DNA from 3 places in the Alteromonas macleodii ATCC 27126 genome. Region 2 is predicted to be linked to each of the others. Evidence: predicted binding sites of a transcription regulator. Region 2 holds the regulator's gene; each other region holds the start of a gene.
The links. The regulator FNR, encoded in region 2, switches genes on or off when oxygen is low (the NO sensors DNR and NnrR bind a similar motif). The targets are predictions, from matches to a motif close to TTGATCTAGATCAA.

Region 1: the regulator FNR is predicted to act here: its motif matches at 1,120-1,133, upstream of clpB (ATP-dependent chaperone ClpB).
Region 3: the regulator FNR is predicted to act here: its motif matches at 1,524-1,537, upstream of trhP (prephenate-dependent tRNA uridine(34) hydroxylase TrhP).

Annotation. Positions count from the first base shown of each region.
Region 1 covers NC_018632.1:2,874,254-2,877,537, reverse strand. The annotation lists gene rluD (23S rRNA pseudouridine(1911/1915/1917) synthase RluD) at 1-305, shown strand, start outside; gene pgeF (peptidoglycan editing factor PgeF) at 322-1,077, shown strand; gene clpB (ATP-dependent chaperone ClpB) at 1,327-3,284, shown strand, end outside.
Region 2 covers NC_018632.1:2,327,491-2,330,774, reverse strand. The annotation lists gene uspE (universal stress protein UspE) at 1-740, opposite strand, end outside; gene fnr (fumarate/nitrate reduction transcriptional regulator Fnr) at 985-1,722, opposite strand; gene MASE_RS09855 (sulfite exporter TauE/SafE family protein) at 1,768-2,427, opposite strand; gene ccoS (cbb3-type cytochrome oxidase assembly protein CcoS) at 2,414-2,644, opposite strand; partial or broken gene MASE_RS09845 (heavy metal translocating P-type ATPase) at 2,646-3,284, opposite strand, start outside.
Region 3 covers NC_018632.1:2,533,123-2,536,406, forward strand. The annotation lists gene MASE_RS10825 (zinc-dependent metalloprotease) at 1-1,291, opposite strand, end outside; gene trhP (prephenate-dependent tRNA uridine(34) hydroxylase TrhP) at 1,625-3,121, shown strand; gene MASE_RS10835 (YfhL family 4Fe-4S dicluster ferredoxin) at 3,125-3,284, shown strand, end outside.

The DNA.
Region 1 (3,284 bases), 550 kb from region 2:
TGCGTTTGAAGCTTGAAACTGGCCGTACGCACCAAATCCGCGTACACATGGCCCACATTAAGCATCCTTTGCTTGGCGACCAAGTTTATGGCGGGCGTCCTCGTCTTCCTAAAGGGGCGTCAGAAGAATTTATCGCTGCGCTTCGCGGATTCCAACGTCAGGCGTTGCACGCCGCACAGCTCTCGCTGTTTCACCCTGAAACTGAAGAGTGGATGACGTGGAAAGCTCCCCTACCTCAAGATATGCAGGACTTGCTTAAAGCCGTGAAAAAGGACACCGCGGACAATCCACAAGATATGCTTTAATGAGTAAGGCGAACTTATGACATTGTCAGCTGCGAATTCACCTATTTCATCCACGCTGGATTTGATTACGCCAGCGTGGTCATGTCCCGCAAATGTTGTTGCATACACAACGACAAGAATGGGAGGTACAAGCATAGGTGATTTTGCAGGTTTGAACGTTGGCGCCCACGTGGGGGACGACCTCCTACTAGTGAAAGCCAATAGAAGCCTAATTCCACATAGTGAAAAGATCACATGGTTGGAGCAAGTGCACAGCAACCGCGTGGTGTCATTGCCGAGCGCAGATACCACCGCTGATGCGTCGTATTCTTCTTCAACATCGCATTTTTGTGCGGTAATGACCGCAGACTGCGTGCCCATTTTATTGTGTGATGAAAGCGGTCAAGAAGTGGCGGCAGTACATGCTGGTTGGAAAGGTCTCGATACTAACATTATCGGAAGTGCTGTTTCACACTTTGGCAGCGATGCAAAAAAACTCATCGCTTGGGTTGGTCCTGCAATCAGCGGGCCCTGCTACGAAGTTGATGTACAGTTGGCGAGTAAGTTTCGCCATATAGACGGTGCCATTGCCAATAGCTCTAATAGAGGGAAGTACTTATTAGATCTACCTCTAGTGGCACAGGTGCAATTGCAGCAAGCTGGCGTTGAGAGTATTACACAAAGTAACTTGTGTACTTACACTGACGAACAGCGTTTTTACTCCCATCGAAGAGCTACGCATCAAAACAAGCGCACGACTGGGCGTATAGTTAGCGTAATAGGCCTGCTTTAAATTGTTTCGAAAAAAGGCGGCAGTTTTAGTCTGATCACACAGTTGCGCTAGATCAAACTTCATACATTATTTGTTATCTTTTTGGCTAACTTTTTAATCTCATACTTGAATCGCAATTGAGCAGCCTACATAACTAGAACATAAAGAATACCATTCCGCATAGATCATTACCCACTCAGCGAGAGTTAAAATGTTCGTAATTGCGGCGTGTTACCGCAGGTATAGTTGTTCATTAATTAGGTTGAAATTATGAGACTAGATAGATTTACCAGTAAATTTCAGCTCGCAATATCCGATGCTCAATCACTCGCATTGGGGCGAGATCATCAATACATTGAACCTGTCCATTTAATGACTGCCATGCTAAATCAGCAAGGCGGGTCAGTACGCCCTTTGCTTGACCAAGCAAACATCAATGTAAATGCGCTACGCTCAGCACTGAGCCAAGCTATTGAGCGCCTACCTCGTATTGAAGGCATTGGGGGAGATGTTCAATTAAGTAAAGACAGCGGCATTTTGCTAAATCTTTGTGACAAGATAGCGCAGCAGCGAAAAGACGAATACATCACTTCAGAAATCTTTGTTCTAGCGGCGCTACAAGATAAAGGGCGCTTGGGGGAAATCCTCAAAAGCCTGAATATCACTAAAGAAGCTATTGAAAGCGCAATAGACGACATGCGTGGTGGCCAGAAGGTCACGGATCCTAATGCTGAAGATGTACGTCAAGCGCTTGAAAAATACACGACAGATTTAACCGAGCGAGCAGAACAAGGTAAGCTCGACCCGGTCATTGGTCGAGACGATGAGATTCGCAGAACTGTTCAAGTACTGCAGCGTCGAACCAAAAACAACCCAGTACTCATTGGTGAGCCGGGTGTGGGTAAAACGGCTATTGTTGAAGGGTTGGCTCAGCGCATCATTAATGGCGAAGTGCCTGAGGGCTTAAAGAACAAGCGTGTTCTTGCCCTTGATATGGGCGCGTTAGTGGCGGGAGCTAAATATCGCGGTGAGTTTGAAGAACGCCTTAAAGCAGTGCTTAATGAGCTGGCTAAAGAAGAAGGCCGCGTGATCTTATTCGTTGACGAACTGCACACCATGGTAGGTGCAGGGAAGGGCGATGGAGCGATGGATGCAGGTAATATGCTTAAACCTGCGTTAGCCCGTGGTGAACTTCACTGCGTTGGTGCTACAACACTGGATGAATATCGTCAGTACATTGAAAAAGACGCAGCACTTGAACGTCGTTTCCAAAAGGTATTAGTTGAAGAACCAAGCGTTGAAGACACTATTGCTATTCTGCGTGGCTTAAAAGAGCGCTATGAGCTCCATCACTCGGTAGATATTACTGATCCCGCTATCGTTGCAGCGGCAAGTTTGTCGCATCGTTATATTAGCGACCGCCAATTGCCAGACAAAGCCATTGATCTTATAGACGAGGCTGCGTCTAGCATTCGATTGCAAATAGACTCCAAGCCCGAAGAGATGGATCGTCTAGAGCGTCGTATCATCCAGCTAAAATTGGAAGAGCAAGCTCTGGCCAAAGAAACAGATGATGCGAGTCATAAGCGACTTGAGATGATTGAGTTAGAGCGTGAGCAAGCGGAAACCAAGTACGCAGAGCTTGAGAAAGTGTGGTTGGATGAGAAAGACGCCATGCAGGGCACTCAAACCATTAAAGGGGAGCTTGAGCAGGCTAAACTTGACTTGGAGATAGCGCGACGTGCATCTGATTTGAATCGTATGTCGGAACTTCAGTACGGCCGTATTCCAGAGCTTGAAGCAAAGTTAGAGCAAGCGGCTGAAAACGAAACTCGCGAGACGACGTTACTTAAAAATAAAGTGACGGACGTTGAAATTGCAGATGTGCTTTCGCGGTGGACGGGTATACCTGTAGCGCGAATGCTTGAGGGCGAGCGTGAGAAGTTGTTGCGTATGGAAGACGTACTTCACAAACGGGTTGTTGGACAAGAAGAAGCGGTTGAAGCGGTTTCAAACGCAATTCGACGTTCACGTGCTGGGCTTGCGGATCCAAACCGACCTATTGGCTCATTCTTATTTTTAGGGCCAACTGGCGTGGGCAAAACTGAGCTCTGCAAAGCCTTGGCAGGCTTTATGTTCGATACTGAAGATGCCATGGTGCGTATCGATATGTCAGAGTTTATGGAAAAACACTCGGTAGCACGCTTAGTGGGTGCACCTCCTGGCTA
Region 2 (3,284 bases):
GGAAGGCCTTCTCTTACTACGCATTTGTTCTCAGGAATACCGTACTTTAACGCGTGACTACGCATTTCCTTTAAATGATGATTTTTTACCGCGTCGTGATAGGTATCGGGGTCGAACTCAGGCACTTCTATGGCGATATTAAGTGGTGTAGAAGGGTAACTGTTGACCAAATTTACGCTCCCTTTCAATAAAGAGGCGTAGTCGTTAGCAATGAGGGTGAGCTTATCGTTAAGTGCGGCGTGCTCATCGTCTTCACTGCCTACGTTTACTGCAGCAATAATCTCTCCTCCTTCTGGCCAGTCGTGCTCTTTAACGAGCAATACTGGCCGAGGGCATTTACGCATTAAATGCCAGTCGGTGGGGGTGAAAATAACAGAAGCAAGATCGTCGTGCTTTTTGGTTGCCTTTACCACTAAATCTATCTGATTGTTTAGGGTGTAGTAAATAATCGACTCATACGCACGATTATTCCATTCTACAACGATATCAGTTTCAGTGAATCCTTGTTCTCTTAAGTGGGTGGCAAGCCATTTTGCATGCTCCTTTGTAACTGCATCGCGCATTGACTCGCGCTCATCCGGGCTAAGCATGGTCGTCATATCATAAGATAAGTCGTATACCACCATCATTGCGGTAACTGAAGCGCCTGTTTTTGAAGCGAGTTCATAAGCTCGGCTTAGTGCAGGTTGGTTATCGCGCTCGGCATCTACCACGGCCAGAATTCGTTTACACTCAATCATAACGTCCCCCTAACTACGAAACTTAGTAGCGGCTGTCGAAATCGAAGCTTTCTAATACTAACTATAAACGACATTGGGAAAAACGTAAGTTGTTTTAGATCAAGAATTTTACGAGGCGACCATGAGTGAACCTACCTAATTGAATATGGAGCAACCGGCGTGGCGCTGAAAGGGTAGATAAGTGGCTAACACAGGTTACAAAAAAGCGCGCTTAGTGCGCGCCTTATTTAACACTTAAAAAGGACTAACCGCAGACAACGCTAGGGCCGTTAAGCGCCGCTAGTTTGGTGTTTAGCCTATCGAAATCCAAAATAGTAATAAGCTTGCCGTCTACTTTTATGATGTTGTCTTTTTGAAAACGGCTTAACAGACGACTAATCGTTTCAATCGTTAATCCTAAATAGTTTCCAATTTCGTTGCGCGTCATGGTTAAGTGGAATTCTCTATGGGAAAAGCCACGCTCTTCAAAGCGTTGCGACAGGTGTGAGATGAAATACAGTAAGCGCTCTTCTGCAGTTCGCTTGTTTAAAAGCATGATCATGTCGTGATCTTGTTTTATTTCAGCGCTCATGAAGCTCATGATCTGGTGACGTAGCTTTGGAAATTGCACTGACATTTCGTCGAGGGTCTCGTAGGGAAGCTCACACACCATGGCAGTTTCTAACGCAGAGGTATAGCTTTGGTGCTTGTTCTCTCTTAATGCATCGAAACCGATAATGTCACCAGGAAAGTGGAAGCCGGTAATCTGTTCTTCACCTTCGGTATTAGTCACAAATGATTTGAATGAACCGGTTCTCACTGCAAATAGAGAACGGAATTTATCACCAGTTTGAATCAGCGTGTCACCTTTATGAAGCGGCTTCTTGCGTTCAATAATATCGTCAAGAGACTCGATTTCTGTTTTGTTTAACGCCACCGGTAAACACAGGTGACTGAAACTACAGTTTTGACAGTGAATAGAAAATTGGCTTCCTTTGCTCATAATGCACGCTCTCTAAAAGAATACCCGACAATAATACACCCATTTTTAAACGATTGCGCCATGAATAAGATAAGCTGCATATATTGCCATTATTACTGCAATAATTTGTCTAAAATGGTTATGTTGAAAACTTTGAACAATATATTGGCTACCAGCGCTTGCAGCGAGCAAGGTGGGTAATGTACCCAAACCGAAGAAGAACATAATAGCAGCGCCTTCTAGCGCGTTACCCGCCGCGAGAGACCAGGTAAGTGTGGAATACACCAAACCGCAAGGAAGCCAACCCCAAATAAAACCATAAGGCAACGCACTTAAAGGGGTCTTAAATGGCAAAAAGCGTTTTGAAAGCGGCTGGACTTTGGAAAATAGGCCTTTACCCGCATTTTCCAGCACTGTTAAGCCAGTCCACCACTTACCCAAATAACACGCCAGTAGAAGCAACATGATTCCGCTAAGTAGGGAAAGGGCATAGTTGGCAAGAGGTATATAATCTGCTGCAATTTTTCCAAGTGCCCCGGTTATTGCTCCGGCGATGGTATAGCTCACTATACGTCCCATGTTATAGGCGAGGGTATAGGGTAGTGCTGAAGCGCCTTTAGGCGATACCATCCTTAACGCAGCGACAATTCCACCGCACATTCCCACACAGTGAACTCCGCCGGCTAAGCCGATAAGAAAGGCAGAGAAGTAGTTAATCCCTTCCATGTGGCGCTTGGCTTTTGTCTACTTTACTGTCTTGAAGTTGCTTGCGTTGCTCAGCTAGCTTTTTTTCTTCTGGCGGAAGATCATCGTCAAACAATATGCTATAACCTTGGCGATCTAAATCTTCAAATTGATTGGTTTTCACCGCCCAAAAGAATATCACGATAGCGACGGCAACAATGATGATGGCGATTGGAATTAATACGTAAATAATACTCATGCTATTTGCTCAAAAGTCGCGTTGAGTTTGTGACCACAATGATACTGCTTAACGACATACCAACAACAGCCATCCACGGTGAAAGTAGGCCTGATACGGCGAAAGGTAAGATCAAAACGTTGTAACCTACCGACCAGCCGATATTTTGCCTTATTTTTTGCTTCACTTGATGCGCAGTTCGAATAAGCTCTGGTACAGAAAGCAGTTGATCGCCAAGCAGTATCACATCGGCGGCAGTTTTAGCCACGTCTGTGGCATTACCCACTGCAATCGCCACATCAGCGCTGGCAAGAACTGGAGCGTCGTTAATACCATCCCCCATCATCATCACTTTCGCGCCAGATTGCTGCATAGCTTGAACGGCTTCGTACTTTTGCTCAGGTGTTAGGCCACCTTTAGCGGTCGAAATTGGCAATGGTGCGGTAAGCGCATTAACGTTTTGCTGTGTATCACCACTTAAAACGGCGAGGGTATGGCTTGCAGCTAATATATCGAGAGTTTCTTGCGTATCTTCTCTTAGTGAATCCTTTACTTCATACGCCGCCATAATACGCCCCTTAACCGTGAGAAACACGTTAGCTGAAGGGAACGCTTCAATGAGTTTTAGCTGTGATTCGTGAACGCTGAATGCTGCAGAACC
Region 3 (3,284 bases), 210 kb from region 2:
CTGAAAGCTGCCTAATGCGGTCTAAAGCCATTTCTTGCTGTGCAGTGGTGTCGGTGCTGCCGTCCTTAAAAGGACTGGTTAGGCCAAGGGCAATTAAATAATCTTGTCTTACACGCAATGAGCCGAGCGTAACGTGACCTTTGATAATTTCACCAGTGCGCGGGTCGACAACCGACGAACCATAAGACCAACCGCGCGTTGCGCGATGTACCCAGTTGATTACGTTATAGCGCACGTCCATTGGGTCGGCACCTTCGGGCAATACTTTCACCTGAAACGCATCTTTATAGCCTGCGGCTTCATAGGCTTGATTCCACCAGCTCGCCCCTTCTTTAAGCGCGGTCATTACGGGTTCTGGAATACCAGGATCTAGGTAATACACAATAGGCTCCACTGCTTCGCTCATTGCAGCATGCGGGGTTTTCTTGTTTAAACGATGGCGGGTAATAAAACGCTGTTCAGTAGGCTCGCTGATAGGCGTTGAATAATCAAAGTAACTGAATTTCCAGTAGCCCGAGTACGGGTGGTACTCTCTGGGCGTGTAATTATCATCAGGCAGAGCCACAAACGAATGATGCAAGTGCACCGACAAGCTTTCTGGGTCGGGCGTAACTTGCTGCACGTATTCGCCTGGCTTCTTACCTGCAAAGGTGACTAAAGCCTCTAATTCAGTATTTTTTTCAAAGCCTTTGGTTTTAGGTAAATACACGCCGCTTCGCATGTTATCTACACTAAAACTGCCTTGGTTAGTTCCCGCTAAGCGATTGCCAATGCCGTGAATATCGCTTAATAAGAACGGTGTGTAATCTATTAGACTGGCGCTGTCATTTTTGGCTACCAGCGTAAAACCTGCGATAACCGAATCAGCAAAGGCTTCATCGATGCTCTGTTTCTCAGCGTCGCTGCCGTGAGCTGCTCGGTATTTGGTGTTGTGCTGCTTTAATAAAACCTTGTTTCCAAATTTTTCAAAGCTTACTAAACGCGTATTGCCTAGCTGGCCGCGATCAAGGCCAATGTCGTTAGACCCTACGCCGTAAGGCAAGCTGCTTTGAAACAGGTATTCGGCGTGGGCTGTTGGCACCGCCAAGTAAACTTTGTCGCTTTCATCGTCATAGTAAACAGGAATTAAACCATCTTTTTTGGTCATATCGCTGGTGAATTCACCAATGCTTGGCAGCGCAGCCAACGCGGAAGACGTAGACACGACAAATAATACCGTAATCGCAATGGCCGATTTACCCGATGCTTTTACTTGTCGCGCCGCTTTATGAAAAATGTTCAATTGCAGCATGCAGTTAGTCCTTATTATTGTGAATTTCTAGCCTACCCTATGTGGTGGGTTTTGCCCATGGTAGTTCATCGTTTAATGCGCTCTTTTTGCTTGTTATTTAGCTGTGAACAGGCTTGTTTTTTCCTACCGAAGGTAATGCACTAAAAACGCAACTATATGGAAGAAAACAGCTGGCATTGACTCTGCTCAATTGCCGTTTAAACATTCAAAAACACAAGCGACAACAAATTATTTGATCTTGGTCAACACCAAGCTTTGTTTGAGTTGTAGAGGTATTTTACGGCTTATAAAATCCGCCGCCTTGTTTAAAGCGTCTAGTAGCGGTTTTTATCTATGACTTCAAAATTATCACCTAATCGCAGCTCTTCTAACCTACGTGAAGACTCAGTTTCAACATTGCCAAACCAAACGTTAATCGCGCCAGAGTTGCTTGCACCTGCGGGTAGCTTACGCAACATGCGCTACGCTTTCGCCTATGGCGCTGATGCTGTTTATGCTGGGCAGCCACGCTACTCGCTTCGCGTAAGAAACAACGAATTCAGCCTTGAGAACTTAGCGATAGGCATAGAAGAAGCACATGCTTTAGGTAAAAAGTTCTATGTAGTAAGCAACATTGCTCCGCACAACAGTAAGCTAGGTACCTACCTTAAAGATATTTCACCAGTAATTGCTATGAAGCCCGATGCGTTAATTATGTCAGACCCAGGGCTTATTATGATGGTGCGCGACGCCTTTCCTGAAATGCCTATTCACTTGAGTGTACAGGCCAATGCGGTGAACTACGCCACGGTGAAGTTTTGGCAGAAACAAGGCATAGAGCGCGTTATTTTGTCCCGAGAGCTCTCTTTGGAAGAAATTGAAACTATTCGCGAGCATGTTCCAGACATGGAATTGGAAGTGTTTGTGCATGGCGCGCTTTGTATGGCGTATTCGGGGCGCTGCTTATTGTCTGGATATATGAATAAACGCGATCCGAATCAGGGCACTTGTACCAATGCTTGTAGATGGTCTTACGATGTTAAGACGGGCGAAGAAAACGAAACCGGTGACATTGTTCAAGCTATTCAGATTGATAATGCAGGTGAAGCGCCTGAAATGATAACTCCTACCCTTGGTGAAGGCACGCCAAGCTCCCAAGTGTTTATGTTAGAAGAAAAGGAAAAGCCTGGCGAACTGATGCCAGCTTTTGAAGACGAACATGGCACCTATATCATGAATTCTAAAGATTTGCGTGCCGTGCAACATGTTGGCAGGTTAACCCAAATGGGCGTGCATAGTTTAAAAATAGAAGGCCGCACTAAATCACATTACTACTGCGCTAGAACAGCACAAGTTTATCGCAAAGCAATTGACGACGCGGTAGCAGGGAAGCCATTTGATAGTACATTAATGGGAAGCTTGGAAACTTTAGCTCATCGAGGTTATACCGAAGGTTTCTTGCGTCGCCATGCGCACCACGCATATCAGAACTATGAGTATGGCCACTCAGTCAGCGATAAACAGCAATTTGTTGGTGAAGTGATTGACCGTTGTGAAGAGTCTGGCTATGCAATTATAAACGTTAAAAACAAATTCTGTGTAGGTGACTCGCTTGAGTTGATGACGCCAAGCGGCAACATTACCTTTACTCTAAATGAGATGCTGGAAAAGAGAAACCATTCTATTACGGATGCTAAGGGTTCAGGACACCAAGTAAGAATACCGATACCCAGCGATGTGTCTCTAAACTTTGCCCTACTGCTGCGAAATTTAGATGAAGGCGTTGATACCCGCAATCCGTTTCGAAAAGCTCCTAGTGCAGTAACACCCGAAAACGCGAGCGAGGCATAATGCATGGCACTGCTTATTCTTGATAGCTGCATTAACTGCGACATGTGCGAACCCGAATGCCCTAATGCCGCTATAAGCATGGGTAATAAAGTGTATGAAATAGACCCGTTACGCTGTACAGAATGCGTGGGGCATTACGATGCGCCTACTTGCGCAGCGGTAT